3 regions of the Simiduia agarivorans SA1 genome follow, and region 2 is predicted to be linked to each of the others. Evidence: riboswitches for the same ligand, from Rfam matches in the RefSeq annotation. Region 2 holds a riboswitch; each other region holds the start of a gene.
The links. A riboswitch is a leader RNA that binds a small molecule or an ion and turns the genes downstream of it on or off. The one in region 2 is predicted to bind thiamine pyrophosphate.

Region 1 (7,679 bases), 980 kb from region 2:
CATGGTCGAAGCCCCGCGTTCGTTTGAGCTGCGCGGCCGCTACCGATTCTGACCCGGTTTTCGTGTGATGTTTTTACGGGGGCTCTGCCCCCTTTTTTATGCCTATCAAGACAAAATTTGCCGGAACTCTTTCGCTCTCATATTATCCAATAGCTGAACGCCAACAGGAGAGTGCTATGAAAGTCTGGAAAACCCTCGTTATGCCCTTGGTTGCCTGCTGTGTGTTGGCGATTCCGCAGGTCCATGCGGATGCTCCGGCAGGGATGGAAAAGGTCAAGGTCAAGCGCCTGGACACCGTGTATAAAAAGCCGGATGTGGATTGGTCCCGCTACGCGGGTATCTATGTCGAGCCGCTGGATCTCACCGGTGTAGAGATTAAATACCCGCGCGATACCCACAAGCGCGATCAGAAGCCGCTGTCGGAAAAAGGTATTGCTCAATTGAAAGAGCTCTACCAGAAAGCGTTTACCCGTGAATTGTCGGAAGACGGTTTTCTGGTGGCAGAACCCGCCGCCAAAGAAGGTGCGCTGGTGCTGAAAGCCCGGGTGTTGGAGATTGCGCCCACTTATGTGCCCGACAGTCTGATGGAAACCAGCGGTCGCAACCGGGTGTACGCCGAAACGGCGGGCAAAATGACCATTCAGTTTGATTTTGTGGATGGCAAGACTGGCGAGTTGCTGGTGCAGGCCACGGATAAACGCGAGCCCACCCGTCAGTGGCGCGAAATCAACTCGGTACAGGTGCGGTCACAGGTAAACCAGCTGATGGGCTCCTGGGCGCGCATTGTGCGCACCAACATCGAGGATGTCATCCAGCCCCAGGGCGAGTAACATATTCACGGAACCGAATAACCTAGGGATAACTCAATGCAAAAATATCTTCTGGCGGGATTGGCCACATTACTGCTCAGTGCCTGCGCGTCTCAGCAAGCGCCCCAGCCCGACGCTCAGGCCAAGGAAAAAGCGGATCTGGCGGCTTTTTCCGTGGTCAGCGTGACCGACCCTGAATTCAAGCCCAACCGTGGCGACACCATCAGCTGGACTGCCGATGTGGTGTTTGTCGGCGAAGAAGAAACCGCGGAAGACAGCCAGGGCGTCGAGTTAATCCAGGCCGATATCGAGAAAAACCTGACCCGCAAAGGCTATACATTGGGCCATGGCGTGGACGTGGACTATCGGATTATTGCCGTCGTACAGGTGGGCGATGAGAAGCTGAGCGAAGAAATGCGCGAATTGTTCCGGCTCTATCCCAGCCTGGGTCGCGACAGCCAATTGCACAAGGGCATGCTGATTGTGGCTGTGGCGCGCCCCGGTAGCGTGCAGGCCTTGTGGCGTGGTGCCATTAAAGTGTTCCTGGACGAAGATCACCTGCTTAGCGATGAGCAGCGCCGTGCACGTCTGGACCTTGCGGTACAAAAGGTCATGAGCTCAATGCCAAAAGCACTGTGATTTTATGATTGGATGAACCATTCAGCCAAAGGCCGCTTTACAGCGGCCTTTGTGCTCTTTAGACTGCCTGCCAACTTGCGGGGTGCCCGGCATAGCCGAGCTGAGATAGACCCGTTGACCTGATCCGGTTAGTACCGGCGTAGGGAACAAGGCCAGTCCGGGGTGATACACCCATTTTTCTTGTTCTTGAAGCCGCTGCTCGTTTTGCGAGGGCTTCATGTCCATTGTCCAAAACCCGCAGCCCGTGCTTCTCAGCATCGCAGGCAGCGATCCGTCTGCCGGTGCGGGAATCCAGGCTGATTTAAAAACCGCTGCGGCCTTGCAGGTCTACGCAGTGACCGCCGTGTCGGCGTTGACCGTGCAAAACAGCCTGGGCGTGACTGAAGTACACCCAGTGCCGCCAGCGGTCTTGCGCGCGCAAATCGAATCCTTGTTGGTCGATCACCAGATCGCTTGTGTCAAAGTCGGCATGCTGGCCGATCCGTCACAGGTGGCATGTCTGAATGCGCTGAGGCAGCAACCGGTACTTGCCCGCGTGCCCTGGATTGTGGATACCCCCTTGCGCGCCAGCGCGGGTTGTCCGCTGTTTGCGGGCGCGCCCGACCAGGCCTACGCGCGCTTGTTGGCGGGCGCCACGCTGATTACACCGAATTTGCAGGAAGCCGCACAGCTTACCGGCCAGGCCGTTGCGCGCGACGACAACGACATGCTGGTCCAGGCCACCACATTGTTGCAGCAGAGTGCTCAAGCCGTGTTGCTCAAAGGCGGACACCGGGCTGATCAGGCTGTGGATTTGTTGCTGCAACCGGGTGCAGCGCCCGTGTGGTTTCGCGCACCGTTGATCAATACCCGCAATAGCCATGGCACCGGTTGTACGCTGGCGAGTGCCATTGCCGCGTTTCTGGTGCGCGGTCAACCGCTCGCACGTGCAGTGGCCAGCGCCATCACATTTCAACGCGCCTGTCTGGCGCGGTCCAAACATTACGCCATTGGTGATTTTGACGCAGGAAAAGGCCCGCTCTGGCATTTTCCCGATCCCCTATACCCTCGAGAGGAACACGATGAACAGCATGACTGAACCCAAAAAGTTGTCCGATGTGGCGGCTGTCGACCAGGACTCGGTGCAACCTTTTCCCAACTCGCGGAAAATTTTTGTGCAGGGAACCCATGCGGGTATACAGGTGCCCATGCGTGAAATCAGCCTAGCGGATACGCCCACCGATTTTGGCGGCGAAACCAATCCGCCCGTACGCGTTTATGATACCTCTGGCCCCTACACCGATCCGGCCGTGGCGATTGATGTGCGCAAAGGTTTGCCCGATGTGCGCGGTCAGTGGATTGAGGCGCGCGCTGACACCGAAAGGCTTGCCGGCAACAGCTCTGCGTTTACCAATGTCCGGTTACAGGATGATGAACTGGCCGCGTTGCGGTTCGATCATCAGCGCCAACCGAGGCGCGCGCTGCCGGGTAAAAATGTGAGCCAGATGCACTACGCCCGTCAGGGCATCATCACGCCTGAAATGGAATACATTGCGATCCGCGAGAATATGAGCCTGCAGCAGGCCAGGTCGTTAGGCGTGCTGGAACAGCAACACGCCGGTCACAGTTTCGGTGCGGCCATACCCGACGAAATCACGCCGGAATTTGTGCGCAACGAAGTGGCGCGCGGGCGCGCCATTATCCCCGCCAACATCAATCACCCGGAGTTGGAGCCGATGATTATCGGGCGCAACTTTCTGGTGAAAATCAACGGCAATATCGGCAATTCTGCGCTCGGTTCCTCCATCGAAGAAGAGGTGGCCAAACTGACCTGGGGAACCCGGTGGGGCGCCGATACCATCATGGATTTATCCACCGGTAAAAACATTCACGAAACCCGCGAGTGGATCATCCGCAATTCGCACGTACCCATTGGCACGGTGCCGATCTATCAGGCGCTGGAAAAAGTCGGCGGCATAGCCGAAGACCTGACCTGGGATATTTTCCGCGACACATTGATTGAGCAGGCCGAGCAGGGCGTGGATTACTTCACTATTCACGCCGGTGTACTGCTGCGTTACGTGCCGCTCACCGCCAAGCGCGTGACCGGCATTGTATCGCGCGGCGGCTCCATCATGGCCAAGTGGTGTCTGGCGCATCATCGGGAAAACTTTTTGTACACCCACTTCGAAGATATTTGCGAGATCATGAAGGCCTACGACGTGTCTTTCTCGCTGGGCGACGGCCTGCGCCCCGGTTCCATTGCCGACGCCAACGACGAAGCTCAGTTCGGCGAACTGGAAACCCTGGGCGAATTAACCAAGGTGGCCTGGCAACACGATGTACAAACCATGATTGAGGGTCCGGGGCATGTGCCCATGCACCTGATCAAAGAGAACATGGACAAGCAATTGCGCGAGTGCGGCGAGGCGCCTTTCTACACACTGGGTCCGCTCACCACCGATATTGCGCCCGGCTACGACCACATCACCTCCGGCATCGGCGCGGCCATGATCGGTTGGTATGGTTGCGCCATGCTGTGCTACGTGACGCCCAAAGAACACTTGGGCTTGCCCAATAAAGCCGATGTGAAAGAGGGCATTATCACCTACAAAATTGCAGCGCATGCGGCCGATCTCGCCAAAGGGCATCCCGGTGCGCAATTGCGCGACAATGCCCTGTCGAAAGCCCGGTTCGAATTCCGCTGGGAGGATCAGTTCAATCTCGGCCTGGATCCGGATACGGCGCGCAGTTATCACGATGAAACCTTGCCCAAGGAATCGGCCAAGGTGGCGCATTTCTGCTCCATGTGCGGCCCCAAATTCTGTTCGATGAAAATCACCCAGGAAGTACGCGACTACGCCGCCGCCCAGGGCATGGCGGCTCCGAAAGAGGAAGTGGTGAAGCTGCTGGATGTGGAAGCTGAAATGAAAGCAAAAGCCCGGGAATTCCGCGCCCAGGGTTCGGAAATCTATCGCAAGGTGTAATACACTCAAGTAATTGCAGGCGAGGGAGAGCGACATGGTATCTGGCAAGAAGATGTACCAGGGATTGTTGACGGTCTTTGTGCTGTTGGCTGCGTCGGTATTGCTGGCCTGGTGGTTCTCGCTCGCCGCGGCCCGGCATGAACAGGCTCAGCAACTCGAGCGCTTCGTTATGCAGACACAGGCCCGGGTGAGCAATCTTTTGCGTGGGTTGGAAAAAACCGAGCGTGAACTCAATGCACTGACAATGCCTTTGTGCAGCGTGGAGATGCGTCGTCGACTACGTGAGCTGGTGTACGATCACCAATTTGTCCGGGAAGTGCTGGTCACACGTGAGGCGCAAATCCAATGTTCCAATATGCTGAGTCAGCTGGGGCAACCGGTGGATTTGCCGCCGCACGATTTTGTCGGGCGCGAAGGTAACCGGATCTGGATGCCTGGCAGTGCGCCCTTGGCTGCCCACGCCGAATATCTGTATGTATCCTTTGGGCACTTCATTGTCGCAATCCATCCTTCGCACCTGATCGATGTGGTGCCAGACCATCCCCAGCGCAATCTGGCATTGCTGATAGCCCAGAACAACGAATTCCACGTGCTGGCCTCCTGGCCCCAGTTCCCGGTTAGCAACGGTGCGCGCTATGACCCGCTGGAGCCCCTGCCGGATTGGCTGGCGGCAACGGCGGGTGACGCATTTTTGCAGGTGGTGGCGGTGGAGCCGCTGGTGTACATACGCAAAGGTGCGGAAAATTATTTTGTGTATTTGCTGGTGTTGTTCTGTGCTGGGTTCGGTGCCATTGCCTGGTGGGTCCGGCGCTGGTTACAAAGCCGTTATTCATTACTGGGGGTGATGGACGACGCGATTGAAAATGGCGAATTTGTTAATTATTACCAGCCAATCGTGGAATTGGCGACGGGGCGGATTACCGGGGCAGAGGCTCTGGTGCGTTGGGTCAAGCCGGATGGCAGTCTGATCCGGCCTGATCTGTTTATTCCTCTGGCGGAGGAGAGTGGAAAAATTCGCGGCATCACACTTCAGGTACTGGAGAATCTCGAGCGGGATCTGGGCGCTGTGTTGCGCGCCCGCCCGGATCTTTATGTGTCGATCAACGTGACCGAGCCCGACCTCACCGACGATGTGTTTTTTGATGCGCTGGCGGCAACGTGCTCGCCTGGAAGGCTGCCTGCCGGACAGGTGAGGATTGAATTGACCGAACGATGCCTGATAGATTCCGCGCAAGGTGTCGCCCGTGTCATACGCCTGCGCGAGGCGGGACACGCGATCTATATTGACGACTTTGGCACCGGTTACTCCAGCCTCAGTTACTTGCAGAAATTCCCGCTTGATGTGCTGAAAATCGACAAGGCGTTTGTGGATGCCATGGATACCGAATCGGTCACTGGCAGTGTGGTGCCGCACATCGTCGGCATGGCATCGGCACTGGGCTTGCACACGCTTGCAGAGGGCATTGAGCAAGAAGGTCAGCGAGCGCGTCTGAGTGCCATGGGGGTGCAATATGGCCAGGGCTGGCTGTTTGATAAACCCTTACCGGCGGAACGATTTATAGAAAGGGTCAGCGATGAGTAAACCGCAGTACGCCAAAGAAGATGTGGAAATCCAGACCCGCCAAGCGGGTTACCAGGGCTTTTTCCGGCTGGATCTGATCAAGCTCCGGCACCGGCTGTTCAACGGCGGGTGGAGCCAATGGTTTTCGCGGGAATTGTTTGTCCGTGGGCCGGCGGTGGCGGCCATTTTGTACGACCCCGCGCTGGACCAGATCGGCTTTGTGGAGCAGTTCCGCATCGGGGCTTTGAGTGAGCCCACCGGTCCCTGGTGCCTGGAGGTGGTGGCGGGTATCAGTGAACCCGGCGAAACACCGGAGGCGGTGATCGGCCGTGAGATACAGGAAGAAGCCGGCCTTACGCCACACAAACTGATCCCAATTTGTAACTATCTTTCCAGTCCGGGCGGTTCGGATGAGAAACTGCATCTCTACTGTGCGCTATGCGACCTGAGTGCCGGTGGCGGCGTTTTTGGTCTGCCCGAGGAGAACGAGGATATCCGCCTGCATGTGGCGCCCGCCGCCGAGGTATTCGCCAACCTGTACACCAGCCGTTTTAACAATGCCGCTACCCTGCTGTGTTTGCAGTGGCTGCAGCTGAATCATCGCGAAGTGAGAGCTGGCACACTGTTATCGCGCTAAAAGGGTGAGTTTGCGCCCAAGCTGTGCCATGCTTAGCCTGAATTTACGGGGATTTCGGGAATTTATGGCTCAAATGGCCCATCTTGCACAGCGCCGTCGCTACCAGGTCGATCTGGTTGCGCAACAGGCTATGGGCGATATGAACTATTTACGCCTGTGCAAACTCCTGCACGACCTCGACACGCGCGATCAATGGTGTTTCTCCATCTGCCTGCCCGTGGGGCATGACTGGCATGTGTCGGTGAATGTCGAAGAACGTGCCAGATTTACTACCACCGTGCTACTATCCCGTCATCAGGGGCCCTGCCGCTGGACCCAGAGTCCAACGTTGAAAGTGCGCATGTACCACGATGCCCGCATGGCGGAAGTGGTTGCCTGCGAGCGCCACAGGGTCAATCAGGGGCGCTACGAGTACCCCAATGGCAAAATGTATCAGGCCGATGAAAAGGCCCAGTTGAACCGGTTTTTGGGCGAATGGCTTGCGTTGTGCCTGGCGCAGGGTAAAGCCCCGGTAAACCTTAAATTGACCGGCTAGCCGCAACAGGATTGGCAGACCCAGAATGGATTTTCCGGACAACATCGCCTTCCCCGCCAACCGCCCGCTGCGGTTGTTGCAAATCACCGACTGCCACCTGGGCGAATACCCCGGCGAAGAGCTGTTGGGATTGAACACCGACGAAAGCTTCAAAGATGTTCTGGTGCGTCTGGCGCAGGACGATGCCGATCTGATTATCAATACCGGTGATGTTTCCAGCCATGGTCACGTGGGTTCTTACGCCCGCTATCAGGCGCTGCTCGATAAGGTGACCCGGGTGCCTCACGCCTGGATCCCCGGCAATCACGATGAGCCGTCTGCCATGTACGACGCGATGCCGGGCCAGCAACGGATCCGGTTGATTGATGCCGGCCAGTGGCAATTCATACTGCTGAGCTCGCATGTGCCCGGCCAGGAGTACGGCAATCTGGACCAGGCCGAACTGGCCTTTCTGGAACAGCAACTCAATGCCGATGCCCGGCCGGCATTGGTGTTTATGCATCATCAGCCGGTGCCCGTCGGCAGTGCCTGG
Region 2 (7,679 bases):
GCCACAGCATCCACCGCCTGGGCGCCGTTGGCCACCATCGTAGGCTGTATCTGATGCCGGGCCAGCAGCCCATTGATCACCATTTGATTAACGGAGTTGCCCTCTGCCACTAACACCCTCAGTTGATTGAGCGCCGGCTGTTCAACCGGGGATTGTGCTTCTGGTCGCGGCCCTTCGGTTGCTTCCAATGGCAGCCACACCGTAAAACAGCTCCCCCGTCCCACCTCGGACGTTACACGGATATTACCCCCCATGGCATCGGCCAGGCCTTTGCAAATAGCCAGACCAAGACCTGTGCCACCGAATTTGCGCGTGACGCTGCTGTCTGCCTGAGTGAAGCGCTCAAATAAACTACTCAAGTGCGCGGCCGGAATGCCTTCGCCGGTATCGGTGACGGAAACCTGCAAACCATCGCGCCAACGGCTGGTGATGGTGACCGAATCCGCGCGTGTGAATTTAAATGCATTGCTCAACAGGTTAACGAGTATCTGCCTGAGCCGCGTGCTGTCCCCCATGATCCATTCGGGCACTGCATCCTCTGTCTCCACATTCAATGCAATGGTGCCAATCTGGTGGCGGAACATCTCCACGACCTGCTGCCCCAACGCCCGCAATTGCACCGGCCGCGATTCCAACTGCAGCATGCCGGCTTCCACCTTTGACCAATCGAGAATGTCGTTAATGACCCCCATCAGATGTTGCCCGCTCTGGTTAATCACACGGGCCAAATGCATTTGCTCAGGCGTTAACGGGGTATCCAATAATAAATCCGCGACACCAAGAACCCCGTTCAGCGGATTGCGGATTTCATGTGACATCTGCGCCAGGAATTGACTCTTGGCCTGATTGGCCGCTTCAGCGCTGGCCTTGGCTTTTTCGAGTTCTACCGTGCGCCTTTGCACCCTTAATTCCAGCATCAGTTGGTGCGCACGCAATTCTTCGTTGGCCTTGGCCAGGGCCTGATTGAGCTCGTGATTCTCGATTTCCGCCGCAATGCGACCGGCGAACAATTCGAACAGTCCACGCACCTGGTCCGGATCACGAATCTCCTGCTTGTACAGCGCCACGATCAACCCCAGGCAGTTGCCGGCACGGTCATACAAAGGCGTCCCGATATAGCCTTCGATGCCCATATCAATCAACAACTGATCCTTGGGGTAGAGTGCGCAAATATTACGCGGGTAGACGCAGATCGTATTGTCCAATACGTCCTGACAAGGCGTGTGCAACAGATCGTATTCCATGTTGTCGGCCAGTTCACCGCCAGCACATAGGGCCAGCGTCTTCACCCGGGTGTCACCCGGCAACAGCCTGCTGATGAAGGTAAAGTCAGAATGGATACTCAACGCCAACTGTTGGGTAATGGCGGCGTAAAAATCTTCGCCGGTACTGTTGGCTATACCGGACATCACCTTGGGGATGGTGTTGCGGTAGTAATCCAGCTCGACAACCGTTGCGGTCATGGCCGCCCTCCGCCTTAGCATTATCTCCTGAGTATAGACAAGCTGACGCAAACACCTGCAGCTGGTACCATAGCGCCCGCCAAGGGGTGTCTGGCCTACCAGACTGAGATCACACCCTTGAACCTGATCCGGCTAGTACCGGCGTAGGAATAGGCACACAGGCTTTCGCCTTTCTGTTTGACCCCCGCGCATGACCGCCGGATCTCACTTCTTAATGAATTGAGGTCCATGTAAATGACTGAATATCGCTTAATAGTATCCGGCCTGGCGCTGGCCATCGCCGGCCAGGTGGCTGCCGCGCCACTGGAAGAAATCACTGTCACCGCCGATTTCCGCGACACCACCTGGCAGGAGGTCCCCAGCTCCATCACGGTGATCGACCAACAAGCCATGCGCGATGAAAGTGCGCGCCACTTTGAGGACGTGCTCAACAGCGTGGCCAACCTGAACTGGTCCGGCGCCACCAGCCGCCCGCGTTACTTCCAGATTCGCGGCGTCGGTGAGCAGGAAGATTACCAAGGCGCCCCAAACAGTTCTGTGGGCTTTATGGTGGATGACGTCGACCTGTCAGGCCTCGGCATGGCCGCCAGCACCTTCGACATCCAGCAGATTGAAGTCTTGCGCGGCCCGCAAAGCACTCGCTTTGGCGCCAACGCCCTGGCCGGCATGATCCGGCTGAAAAGCGAAGACCCCACTGACACCTTTGCCGTGAACGGCCAGGTGACCCTGGGTCAGGATGATCAGCAAGGCCTGGGCCTGAGCGTGTCCGGCCCGGCCGGCGAACAACTGAGCTACCGCCTGGCGGTGGAATCCCAGCAGCAAAATGGATACCGCGACAACGCCTATCTCGGCCGCGATGACACCAACGGCCGGGACGAGCTGACCACGCGCGCCAAACTGCGTTGGGACGCCACTGACAACCTGCGCATCGACCTGAATTACCTCTACGCCAGACTGGACAACGGCTACGACGCCTGGACGCTGGACAACAACGGCTTTGATACGCTCACCGATAAGCCCGGTACCGACAACCAGACCACCCAGGGCGCCAGCCTGAAAATCGAATGGGCGACTGATGAGGTGGCGCTCACCGCGATTACCTCGCTGGCTAATACAGAGCACCAGCACGCCTATGACGGCGACTGGGCCAACCCGGACTACTGGGCCGCAAAAACCTGCACCGCCTACGACGACGATTGGAACCCGGTGGGCACCGAGCCCTGCGTGTACGATTACATATGGGACAAACAAGCCGAACGCGACACCCTGAGCCAGGAGTTCCGTCTTGCCTCCACAGAAGCCAGCCGCCTGTTTAATGGCAGCACCGATTGGCTGCTCGGCATTTACGGTCGCACGCTGGAAGAGGACAACGACCTCTATTCCGAATACAACAGCTGGCCCGATGAAGTACTGGCCTCTGAATATCGCGCCACCAACACCGCGGTCTTTGCCCAGACGGATTCCGACCTGGGCGCGGGCTGGGCACTGTCGGTGGGCCTCCGCTCGGAAACGCGCAATGCCAAATACGAAGACTCTAACAACGACAATTTCTCACCCTCCGAATCCATGTGGGGCGGTCATCTGGCGCTGACGAAAGTGCTGTCCGACAGCCACACCAGCTATGTGCGTCTGGCGCGCGGCTACAAAGCCGGTGGCTTTAACATGACCCTGCCACCGGCACTGGCTGACAAAAAAACCTTTGATGCCGAGACCTTGTACAACGCCGAGTGGGCCCTGAAATCCAACTGGGCCGAAGGCCGTGCGCACACCACCGTGACGCTGTTTTACATGGACCGGCAGGATCAACAGGTGGCGGCGTCGCTGCAGGACCCGGACGATCCGCAGCGCTTCATTCTGTTCACCGAAAATGCCGGCAGCTCCGACAATTACGGCGCAGAGTTTGAAGGCCGCATCAGCGCCACCGAGCAGATCGAATTTTACGGCAGCGTGGGCTACCTGCAGGCGCAGTATGGCGACTATGTGTACCAGGACAAATACGGCAGCCCGGTGGATTTATCGGGCCGCGACCTGGCACACGCGCCGCGCTGGACTTACAGCGCCGGCATGAGTTTCCGCAGCCTCGGCTGGTTTGCCAACCTGAGCCTGAACGGCAAGAGCGCGTTTTATTATTCCGACAGCAACGATTCCCGCTCACAGGCCTACACCCTGTTCAACGCGCGCGTGGGCTATGAAGCGCAATCCTGGGCACTGTATGCCTGGGGTCGCAACCTCACGGACGAGCGCTATGGCGTACGCGGATTTTACTTTGGTAATGATCCGTCGGAAGATTGGGCCGACACCCAATACATCCGCTTTGGCGATCCGCGCCAGATTGGCGTGACCGCACAACTGCACTTTGATTGAGGCAACAGCAAATGCAACTCACCGCGGAAATATCCCTGTATCCACTGCGCGACGACTACATCGAGCCGATCAAATGGTTTATCGGACGGCTCGATCAGTACCCTGGCATCACCCGCGTGACCAATGCCATGGCCACGCAGGTGAGTGGTGATTACGACGCGGTCATGCAGATGCTCGGCGTCGAAATGAAAGCCGCACACGAACGCTTTGGCCGCGCCGTGTTCGTGTGCAAGTTCATCAACGGCGCACTCGACCTTTCCCACAGGCAATAACCGTGGAGTGGATCAACGCCCTGTTGCGCGACGCCAGCGCACTGAGTCAGTGGGAAGCCCTCGCCGTGGTACTGGCATTGGCCTATGTACTGCTGGCCGCCAAAGAAAGTCTTTGGTGCTGGCCGGCGGCACTGTTCAGCACTGCCATTTACACGGTGATTTTCTGGGAAGTGTCGCTGCTGATGGAATCACTGCTGAACGCCTACTACATGGCCATGGCCGTGTACGGCTTTATGGTGTGGCGTCGGGATGACAAGGGCAAGCCCAAAGCCATCCAGAGCTGGCGCTGGCAACGGCACGTGTTGTGGGTCGCATTGATGGCCGCCATTGCCATGGTGGCAGGCTTCGTGATGTCCACTTATACCCACGCCGATTATCCCTGGCTGGATGCCGCCACCACCGTGTTTGCCGTCTTTGCCACCTGGCTGGTCGCGCAGAAGGTGCTGGAAAACTGGCTCTACTGGATCGTAATCGACATAGTGTCGATCTATCTGTACCTGAATAAGGGCTTGCTGCTCACCAGTGCGCTGTTCGTACTGTATGTGGGTATTGCCGCCGCTGGCTACTGGCTCTGGTACCAACGCCTGCACCCGCGCCAGCCACACGTAGCACACCGCCCGGCCTGACATGCTGCCTGAATTTGCCGACCCACTGCTGCACGCCGAACTGGCGGACGCGGGCATCCACGGCCTCAAGCCGGTGGCGCCCCTGTGCATGGGCACCAGTAACCAGAACTTTCTGGCCACAAGCCAGGGCGAGAGCTGGGTGCTGCGGGTCAACAGCCGGCATACCACCGAACTCTGCCCGCGCGAGCGGGAAGTGGCCTGCTGGCGCTTGGCCGCAGCGGCCGGACTGGCGCCGGAACTGCGTTTTGTCAGTGGTGACTACCGCTACTATCTGAGCCGCTATGTGCACACTGAACCGCCCTGGCACAAGCGCTACCCGAACGACCTGAAAACCGTGCGCATGTTGCACGAACTGCTCACCAGCCTGCAGTTTTTACCGAAAACCGCGCGGGTGATCACGCCGGCAACCCAGTGGCAACATTACCGTGACCTGCTCGCGCAATACGCGCCCACGTTCGATGCCCATCAGCGGGAAGCTTTTAACGCCTTGCTGGCACAAGAGGATAAAATTGAAGAGGCCATCGCGGGCTTGCAGGACTCACAACAATTGAGCTTCTGCCATCGCGACCTGAACCCGCACAATTTACTGGTACATCAAGACCGTTTGGTGTGCATCGATTTTGAATACAGCTGTGTGAGTGACCGACGAGTGGATCTGGCCACCTTGCTCGCGTGCCACACGCTCACCAACGATCAGGCCCGGCGTTTGCTGCAACTGCAATCCTATGGTGTCAGCGCGCGCGAACTGGCCTGGGCCCGTCAGGTGTATTGGGCCTATGCCGCCTCCTGGTCATTGATCATGTGGCACAAAGGTGTGGGCAGTCCGAATTGGATCCGCGACGCGCTCTATCAGCTGCACGCCTGATTATTCTGCCTTTTTCAATGCCTCGCGCTCGCGCTGGTAGTCTTCATAGGACTGACTGTTCTGCTGCAGGCATTCATCAACCTGTGATTCCGGCCGCTGGTAGCATTCGCGCTCGTTGTTGTACTGGGCACCGTCGTAGATCTGCTTGTTGGAACAGGCACTCAGGCACAGGGTCAGCGCGAAAAACATAAACAGACGTGGCATTGTTTCATTCCTTGAACGGGTTGGAGCCTTGGACTTCGCAGGCGCGCGTTAGTTCCACCGCGGCATCAGTGTAAATACCGGTAGTGGCCGGTAATGGGGTAATCGAACAGGCGGTCTTCTTCTTTGGGTCCGGCACCGATGTTGTGGATAATCCACGGCCGTTCACCGGTTTTCTTGTCGGACACAATGCCGATGTGCGGTAAGTTGCCAGGCAACATCCAGGTCACCAGATCACCGGGCTGGTAGTCCGATGGCGTGTCCGTAACCGGCAACACCGCGCCCGCATAGCTGAAAAACGCCTGCAAATTAGGCACCCGCCGGTGATCGATATTGCGGTCAGTGCGGGTTAACCCCCACAACCGCTTAGACGGATAGGCATCAAAGCGCTGCTGCATGTCTTCATGCACCAACACCTGCAAATCGATGCCCAAGGCGCGGTAACTGCGGATGACCACATCGGTACACACACCGATGTTTGCCGGCACGTCGCCGCCCGGATAATCAATGGCGAGATAACGGCCGTCGTAGGTCACACTGTGTTGGGTGCGTTCGCGCGCTGCGTCCACCAACTGCGCTGGTGAAATGGCCGCCAATACCGTGGGCCACCCCAAGGCGCAGGCCAACAGGAAAAGGCCGATACGCATCATGACAACCAATCCATTGCCGCGACTTTTGAATCAAAATAATGCAAGGGTACGGAGACAATAGGGATCGCGGTTTGCACGCACCAACGGTGCCAGTCGCCCTCGCCCACAATCGCCACCCGCCGATAGGGGTGCGAGGCCAGGCACATACAAAGCACGCTGAGGGCGGCATTACCGCAGCCGGACACATCCAGGCACAGGTCAATGCGCTCATCATCCACACTCTTGCGGGCGAGCTCCAACAACGGCGCTACCCGGGCGAAATCCTCATCGTCCGGGCGCCCCACCGCCCACAGCTGCACACACAAACCGCGCTCGGTGAGCTCCATTTCGTATTTAAAGCCTTTGCGCGCCATCGGGCACCCGCTTTGCCAGTTACTTCCTAACCTTAGCTGCTGGCTCAACGCTTTGCCCGTTTGGCCAGCCAGCGATCGAGTTGATCGGCAAAGGCTTTGCGATCAGCCTGGCTGAATGGCGGCGGCCCACCGGTCTGCACGCCACTGGCGCGCAGGGTATCCATAAAGTCGCGCATGTTCAGGCGCGCCTTGATGTTGGCCTGGGTATAGCGCTCGCCACGGGGGTTGATGGCATCGGCGCCCTTTTGCAACACTTCATCGGCGAGTGGAATATCCTGGGTTACCACCAGATCGCCGGGGCTCAGGCGCTGGACGATCTCATTGTCGGCCACATCAAAGCCCTGACTCACCTGCAGTGACGTGACCCAACGGCTATTGGGTGTACGCATGGCCTGATTAGCCACCAGCGTCACCATCACCTGCGCGCGCTCGGCGGCGCGGAACAGGATTTCCTTTATCACTTGCGGACAGGCGTCCGCATCCACCCATATGGTCATCAACTGAATCCTGTGAAAGGGGACAAATCAGGCGCCAACACCATCATTGGCAACCAGCCTGCAGAGGCCAGCAGCGGTGAACCCAGAACGACCAACGCAACGCTGAAGCCGCACAACACCAGGAAATTGCGCCGCTCAAACTGGCAGTGACTGGCCAGGATCAGACAAGATTCGTGACAGAATGCCACCCACCGGTCCCAACGCGTCAGCCACTGGGCCCAAAGATCCCGGCCCCAATAAGCCACAAACGCCATGGCCAGCTCAATGCCTATCAGGTCCGCCATGATGATGATCTCAATGGCAAAGGGCGCCAGACACAACAACAGCGCCCAAAGCGCTGCCCGGCGCCAGAAACCCGGGGTCCGGATCCCGGCCTGAAGCGTTTGCA
Region 3 (7,679 bases), 770 kb from region 2:
GCCGGCCAGCAACATGCCAAACACCAGCGCGCCCAGGTCGGCTTTCATGCCCACCAACTCAAACAGCGTGCTGCCGGACGCCGTCAGAATAATGCCGGCCAGGATCAGAATTTCATCGTGGCCCGAGGCTTTCAGCAATTTGCCCAGAAGCGGACGCGTAAAATACAGCAATGGCAGAAGCAGCGCCCACAGGGTCGGGATTTTGCCGGTTGAGACGGTGAGAAAAACCACGGCCACGATGTCCTGGATAATCAGAATACCCACGGCCAACTGCCCGTGTCGCACGCGGAATTCCCCGCGCTCTTCCAGCATCGCCACCGCGCACACGGTTGAGCTGAAACTGAGCGCAAAAGCCACCAGGGCTGCTTGCTCCCAACTGAGATCGGTGACAAGGGGTAATCCGAGAATGCCGAGAAACAGCACAAAACCAAAGGTGATCAATCCGAAACCCAGCGTGTGTTCGATGGTGGACCGATAAATTTCCGGTTTGAGCAAGCTTTTGATGTCGAGCTTCAGACCGATAATGAACAGCATTAATGCAATGCCGGTGTTGGAAATGAATTCGATAATGTCGTTGGTTTCAAATCCGCCCATGCCGAGCGCGAAGCCTGCCACCAGATAGCCGACCAGCGGGGGTTGGCCGATCTGACGGGCGATAAAACCGCAGGCAAAGGCAACAACGATGATTAAGCTATCTAAAGGCAAGGCTCGGCTCCCGGCGGATAAAAAGTGGGGGATGCTGCCTTATATCATAGTTGTTTATCAGACCGAAGGCTTTTGGTGCCAGAACGGCAGCCCCACGGGTGTCGTAGACGGCGATGCAGTCTGGCGTTTTACCATCAGCCCGGCTTCAAACGCTAACCTGCCGGCTTCAATGGCGAGTTTAAACGCGCGCGCCATGCCGACGGCGTCGGTGGCTTTGGCCACGGCAGTATTGAGCAGTACGCCGTCGAATCCCATTTCCATGGCTTCCGCCGCCTGTGACGGCGCACCCAGGCCCGCGTCAATGATCAGCGGTGTATCCGGCAGGCGATCGCGCAGTGTTTTTAGCGCATATTTATTGAGCAAACCCTGACCGGTACCAATGGGGGCGCCCCAGGGCATGACCGCCTGGCAGCCGGCATCCAAAAGCCGTTGCGCCAGTATCAGATCATCGGTGCTGTAAGGCAGCACCTTAAAGCCGCGTTTGATGAGCTCGGTGGCGGCCTCCACCAGCGCGAAAGGATCGGGCTGCAGGTTGTAGTCGTCGCCAATGACCTCCAGTTTGATCCAGGCTGTGTTGAAAATTTCACGCGACATTTCTGCCAGGTTAATGGCCTCCTGCGCGGTTTTGCAGCCGGCGGTATTCGGTAAAAGGCGACAACCGGTGGCCTGAATCTGTTGCCAGAAACTGTGCCCGCTTTGTTCCGCAGGGTTTTGCCGGCGCAAACTTAATGTGACCCAATCCGCGCCACTGGCTTCAATTGCCGCCTGCATAATGGCGGGTGAGCTGTAGAGCGCGCTGCCGATCAGAAACCGGCTGCTGACCGATTCGCCGTAAAGGGTGAGAGATGTATTGCGCATGGCTTATCCTCCGGCGACCGGACTCAACAGATCCAGTTGATCGCCGGCTTGTATATTCTGCTCGGCGTAGCGGCTGCGGGGTACAAACTGGCCATTCAGTGCAGCGGCAAAATCGCCACTTGCGTTCAGTGCTGCCAATGCGTCGCGCAGGGGCATGGCCGCAGGTAATTGGCGGGGTTCGCCGTTAAATGTAATGGAAATCATGGTCTGCTTCAGTGAATCCGGTGGAGGTAAAATCCGCACGCCATTGGTCTGGCAGCAGTGGCTTTTTCAATAAGTGTTCGATCCGCTCACACACGGCGGGCGCCAATAAGTAACCGTGGCGGAACAGGCCATTCACAAACAAGTATTGGCCGCGCTTTTCTGCGATGGGCAAATTATCGGGCAGGCTGGGGCGAAGGTTGGTGGGGCTTTCCACCACCCGCGCTTCACCAAAAGCCGGGTGCACGGTGTAAAGCGCACTGGCGAGCTCCAGCGTCGATTGCAAGCTGATGGGGCTCAGGTCTTCGCTTTCGATTTGGGTTGCGCCAATCACAAAGTGCTGATCCGCCTTCGGCACAATGTAGAGCTGGTAGCGCGGATGCATCAGGCGCACCGGGCGGCGCAAGGTGATCTCGGGGGTGTGTACTGCCATCACTTCGCCGCGCACGCCGCGCACGCTGCTGCGGCTTTGTTTGGCGCCCACGCCCCGGGTGTCGAGCCAGAGATCAATGGGGTGGCTAATTCCGTGCGCCTGCAGACGCGCCATGCTGTCTGCCGTGGGCACAGTATTATCAAACGCAATGGCGCAATCCCACAGCAGTCTGCCGCCCAGTTTGACGATGGCGGCGCACAATAACGGCAGCAGTTGGCGGTTATCCAGGTGGGATTCTTCGGGTAAAAAAATGCCTTGCTGAAAATGCGCGAGTTGCGGTTCCAACGCTTTGATTTGTGCCTGTGAAACGGTGTCGGCGTCAAACGGTTCCTGCACCAACCGGCGCTTCAGGTCGTTGTGGAATTGTGCGAGCTCGGCCTGGTCTTGCGCATGCGCCAACACCAGACTGCCGTTTTTGGAATACAGGTGTCGGGCGTTCAGTTGTTCAAGCCAACGTGGCCAAAGCTGCATGGAGCGCAAACCCAGGTCATAGATTTGTCGCTCGCTGACCGCCAGTTCAGACAAGGGCGACACCATGCCGGCTGCAGTAAACGCGGCGGCGCTTTGGCTGTGGGCAGGATTTTTATCGCACAGGATAACCCGGTGACCGGCAAGTGACAGGCGCCAGGCGAGCAACCGACCGAGAAGGCCTGCGCCGGCAATGCCGATGGTCAGCATGGGAGCCTCCAGACCGGGTGCTGAAGGGAGAGGGCAGAAACGGTGCTGCCAACGGGCAGGCGTCTGATATGCATGCTTGTTTCCTACGCAGGGGCCGCCCGGCAGGGCTGCCTGATCAGGTTCAACGGGTCTCAGTAAACTGATCTCAGCCGTTTCCGGCACCCCGACAAGTGCGGTCAGTGTAATGAGCACCAACCTTGCGCGCAAATTGTTATTTTACGGTGGCGGTAATTTTACCTTTGTGCAGGCGCGCCTGAATGGTGTCGCCCGGCTTGACCTGGTTGGCATCCATCAGTGCTTGACCCTTGGCGTTGGTGACGATGGCGAATCCGCGCTCCAGGGTTTGCAGCGGACTCAGGTTGTGCAGTGCCTGCATCAACTGCTTCAGTTGCTGTTGCTGGCCGGAAAGGGTTTGTTGCCAAATACGCTGCAGACCTTTCTGTTCGCGTGAAAGTGTCTGCTGGTGTTGCTGAATCAGCCCCACGGGGGTTTGCCTGAGCAGACGTGCGCGCAGTTGTTGCAGGCGCTCGCGTTGCCATTGCAATTGCTGACGCGGGTGCTGTGCTGCCAGGCGTTGTTGCAGGAGTTGGCATTGATGCCGTTTTACGCGCCATTGTTGTTGCCACTGACGTACCAGTGCTTGTTGGGCAAAGTCCAGGCGCTGTGCGAGTTGGCCGAGCGAGGGACGGGCGCGATTCAGCCGGTGCGCCAGAAACCGGGTGCGTTCCTGGCTGCGTTCCAACTTGCGCGCTATGGCCTCTTCCAGCATGACTTCATAACCGGCAAAGGTTTCCAGCATTTCGTCGCCGTCGGGGGTGATCAGCTCGGCGGCAGCCGATGGCGTGGGCGCGCGCAGGTCCGCCACATAGTCGGCAATGGTGGTGTCGGTTTCGTGGCCCACGCCGCAGATCACCGGAATTCGGCTGGCGGCAATGGCCCGTGCCACGCTTTCTTCATTGAAACTCCACAGGTCTTCCAATGAACCTCCGCCGCGGGTGAGCAGGATGGCATCAAACCGGTTGGCCCGGTGCGCCAGCTCAAACGCGCGTACGATGGCCGGTGCCGATTCGGCGCCCTGAACCGGCACCGGGATGACGGTGGCCTGCTGCAAGGGCCAGCGCCGCTCGAACACCGCCAGCACGTCGCGCAGGGCAGCACCCGTGGCCGAGGTGATGATGGCCAGGTGCTGCACAGGGTAGGGCAGCGGGCGTTTGCGGGCCGCATCAAACAGGCCTTCAGCCATCAGTTTGGCCTTGAGTGCATCAAACGCCTGCTGCAAGGCGCCGAGACCGGCATCCTCCATGTGTTCCACAATCAGCTGGTAGTCGCCCCGGTCCTCGTACAGGCTGACCCGGCCGCGAATCAGTACCTTGAGTCCATTGCCGGGCCGGATGCGTAACCCCTGGGCGCGATTGCGGAACATGGCGCAACGGATCTGGGCGCCCTGGTCTTTCAGGGTAAAGTAGCAATGGCCGGAGGCCGGGCGGGCAAAGTTGCTGATTTCGCCTTCCACCCACAGCAGGTTGAAGTGGGTCTCCAACAGCTGGCGGGCCGAGCGGTTGAGCTGGCTGACGGTGAGAATACGGCGTTCGGGGGCGGTGGACATAGTGGCTCCGGTGAATCTGGGCCCACTATAGCGCCTGCCACTCAGGACTCAAGCCAGTATCATACGGCTGTCATCCATATGCACTACTATTAAGGACAAGGATTTACCCCGTGGCCCCAAGGCGTTATAATTTGCCGTTTACCTGCTGGGGCGCTGATAGTTGTATTCAGCGCCTCTGTCACTTCTGAATTACGAGGTTTGCCGCCCCTATGTTGCGAATTGCACAGGAAGCTCTGACTTTTGATGACGTTCTGTTGGTGCCCGGTTATTCCGACATCACCGCAAAAGATGTTTCGCTGAAAACCAAGTTGACTCGCGGCATTGAACTGAATATTCCGCTGGTGTCTGCCGCTATGGATACCGTGACCGAATCCCGTCTGGCCATTGCCTTGGCGCAGGAAGGCGGCATCGGCATCATCCATAAGAGCATGTCCATCGAAAAGCAGGCACTGGAAGTGCGGATGGTGAAGAAGTTTGAAGCCGGCGTGGTGCAGGATCCAATTACCATCGATGCCAACGCCACCATCGCCGATCTGGTTGCGCTCACGCGCGCCAATAACATCTCCGGTGTACCCGTGCTGGAAAACGGCGATCTGGTCGGTATTGTTACCGGCCGCGACGTGCGCTTTGAAACCAACATGGATGCCACCGTCGCCAGCATCATGACACCCAAGGATCAGCTGGTTACCGTGAAAGAGGGCGAAGCCCCCGAAGTGGTGCGCAGCCTGCTGCACAAACATCGCATTGAAAAAGTGCTGGTGGTGAACGACAAGTTCGAACTGCGCGGCCTGATCACCGTAAAAGATATTTCCAAGGCCGAGAACTTCCCCAATGCCTGTAAGGACCCGGCTGGCCGTTTGCGTGTAGGCGCGTCTGTGGGCACCAGCCCCGACACCGACGACCGCGTGAAGGCGTTGATTGACGCCGGCGTTGACGTGCTGGTGGTAGACACCGCCCACGGTCACTCCAAAAACGTGCTGAACCGGGTGAAGCGCATTAAGGAAATGTACCCGCAAGTGCAGGTGATCGGCGGCAACATTGCCACGGGTGACGCCGCCAAAGCCCTGGTGGAAGCCGGCGCCGATGGCGTGAAAGTGGGTATTGGCCCGGGCTCTATTTGTACCACGCGTATCGTGACCGGTGTGGGTGTGCCGCAGATTTCTGCCATTGCCAATGTGGTCGAAGCGCTCAAGGGCACCGACGTGCCCGTGATTGCCGATGGCGGCATCCGTTTCTCTGGCGATATTTCCAAAGCTGTCGTCGCCGGTGCACATGCGCTGATGATGGGCTCCATGTTTGCCGGTACCGAAGAAGCACCGGGTGAAGTGGAGCTGTATCAGGGCCGTACTTACAAGTCTTATCGTGGCATGGGCTCGTTGGGCGCCATGGCGCGTACCCAGGGCTCGTCTGACCGCTACTTCCAGGACGCCAGCCAGGGCGCCGAAAAGTTAGTGCCCGAAGGTATCGAAGGCCGCGTGCCCTACAAAGGACCGCTGTCTGCTATTGTGCACCAGATGATGGGTGGTTTGCGCTCTGCCATGGGCTACACAGGTTCGTTGGATATTGAAACCATGCGAACCAAGCCCGAGTTTGTCCGGGTGACCAGCGCGGGTATGGGTGAGAGCCACGTCCACGACGTCAGCATCACCAAAGAAGCGCCCAACTATCCCGTAGGCGGACGCTGAGCCAATAACCAAATGAGTTCCCAGTGGCCGGTATAACCGGTCACTTTTATTTTTGACATCCTGATTGCAACAGAGAGATTTGCCCTTCCATGAGCCAGGACATTCACGCCCAACGCATCTTGATCCTCGATTTCGGATCCCAATACACCCAGCTGATTGCCCGTCGTATCCGCGAAATTGGTGTTTACTCCGAAATCCGCGCGTTTGATGTTTCCGCCGAAGAAATCCGCGACTTTGACCCCAAGGGCATTATCCTGTCCGGCGGTCCTGAGTCAGTGACCGAAGGCGCCTCGCCCCGAGCCAATGATCTGGTATTCAACCTGGGCATTCCGGTACTGGGTATTTGCTACGGCATGCAAACCATGGCCGAGCAGTTAGGTGGTAAGGTATCCACCAGTGACCTGCGCGAATTCGGTTACGCGCAGGTAAAAGTGCACGGTACCAGCGCCTTGTTGCACGACATCAAAGACCATGTGGCCGCCGATGGCGCGAGCCTGTTGGATGTGTGGATGAGCCACGGTGACAAGGTCACTGCCATGCCTAAGGGCTTTGAGCTGATGGCCTCCACCGAGTCTTGCCCCATTGCCGGCATGTACTGCGAAGAAAAAGATTTTTACGGCGTACAGTTCCACCCGGAAGTGACCCATACACTGCAAGGCAAGCGCTTGTTCGAACACTTCGTGCTGGAACTGTGTGGCTGTAAAGCCCTGTGGACCCCCGCCAACATTGTGGAAGACGCCATCGCGCGCGTGCGCGAGCAGGTGGGTAGCGATCAGGTATTACTGGGCCTTTCCGGCGGCGTGGATTCCTCTGTGGTCGCCGCACTGCTGCATCGCGCCATTGGCGATCAGCTGACCTGTGTGTTCGTGGATAACGGCCTGTTGCGCAAGAACGAAGGCGACCAGGTCATGGATATGTTCGCCAAGAACATGGGCGTGAAAGTCATTCGCGCCGATGCCGAAGACCTGTTCCTGGGTCGTTTGAAAGGCATTAATGACCCGGAGCAAAAACGTAAAATTATCGGCAACACGTTTATAGATGTGTTCGATGCAGAAGCCACCAAGCTCAAAGGTATCAAGTGGTTGGCACAGGGCACCATCTACCCGGACGTGATCGAATCCGCCGCCAGCAAAACCGGCAAGGCGCATGTGATTAAATCTCACCACAATGTGGGTGGCCTGCCGGAAGACATGCAGTTTGAACTGGTGGAGCCACTGCGCGAACTGTTCAAAGACGAGGTGCGTAAAATCGGTTTGGAGCTGGGCCTGCCCTACGACATGGTCTACCGCCATCCTTTCCCGGGCCCGGGGCTGGGCGTGCGCATTCTTGGCGAAGTGAAAAAGGAATACGCCGATATTCTGCGCGAGGCCGATGCCATTTTCCTGGAAGAGCTGCACAAGGCCGACTGGTACCACAAAACCTCCCAGGCCTTTGCGGTATTCCTGCCCGTTAAATCTGTCGGTGTGGTAGGCGATGGTCGTCGCTACGAGTGGGTAGTATCGCTGCGCGCCGT

Region 1: another riboswitch for thiamine pyrophosphate. It lies ahead of thiD (bifunctional hydroxymethylpyrimidine kinase/phosphomethylpyrimidine kinase); the one in region 2 lies ahead of M5M_RS15630 (TonB-dependent receptor).
Region 3: another riboswitch for thiamine pyrophosphate. It lies ahead of thiO (glycine oxidase ThiO); the one in region 2 lies ahead of M5M_RS15630 (TonB-dependent receptor).

Annotation. Positions count from the first base shown of each region.
Region 1 covers NC_018868.3:2,478,650-2,486,328, reverse strand. The annotation lists gene M5M_RS19550 (TonB-dependent receptor) at 1-52, shown strand, start outside; gene M5M_RS11025 (DUF3313 family protein) at 177-830, shown strand; gene M5M_RS11020 (DUF4136 domain-containing protein) at 867-1,448, shown strand; TPP riboswitch at 1,517-1,612, shown strand; gene thiD (bifunctional hydroxymethylpyrimidine kinase/phosphomethylpyrimidine kinase) at 1,666-2,526, shown strand; gene thiC (phosphomethylpyrimidine synthase ThiC) at 2,519-4,414, shown strand; gene M5M_RS11005 (EAL domain-containing protein) at 4,449-5,996, shown strand; gene M5M_RS11000 (NUDIX domain-containing protein) at 5,989-6,612, shown strand; gene M5M_RS10995 (DUF1249 domain-containing protein) at 6,686-7,147, shown strand; gene cpdA (3',5'-cyclic-AMP phosphodiesterase) at 7,173-7,679, shown strand, end outside.
Region 2 covers NC_018868.3:3,457,852-3,465,530, reverse strand. The annotation lists gene M5M_RS15635 (hybrid sensor histidine kinase/response regulator) at 1-1,463, opposite strand, end outside; TPP riboswitch at 1,536-1,631, shown strand; gene M5M_RS15630 (TonB-dependent receptor) at 1,698-3,827, shown strand; gene M5M_RS15625 (YkoF family thiamine/hydroxymethylpyrimidine-binding protein) at 3,839-4,099, shown strand; gene pnuC (nicotinamide riboside transporter PnuC) at 4,102-4,725, shown strand; gene M5M_RS15615 (phosphotransferase) at 4,727-5,590, shown strand; gene M5M_RS15610 (hypothetical protein) at 5,591-5,794, opposite strand; gene M5M_RS15605 (DUF1287 domain-containing protein) at 5,860-6,441, opposite strand; gene M5M_RS15600 (SpoIIAA family protein) at 6,438-6,794, opposite strand; gene M5M_RS15595 (YaiI/YqxD family protein) at 6,839-7,291, opposite strand; gene M5M_RS15590 (hypothetical protein) at 7,291-7,679, opposite strand, start outside.
Region 3 covers NC_018868.3:4,231,814-4,239,492, forward strand. The annotation lists gene M5M_RS18920 (cation:proton antiporter family protein) at 1-705, opposite strand, end outside; gene M5M_RS18925 (thiazole synthase) at 763-1,563, opposite strand; gene thiS (sulfur carrier protein ThiS) at 1,567-1,767, opposite strand; gene thiO (glycine oxidase ThiO) at 1,748-2,875, opposite strand; TPP riboswitch at 2,939-3,051, opposite strand; gene xseA (exodeoxyribonuclease VII large subunit) at 3,087-4,481, opposite strand; gene guaB (IMP dehydrogenase) at 4,691-6,166, shown strand; gene guaA (glutamine-hydrolyzing GMP synthase) at 6,256-7,679, shown strand, end outside.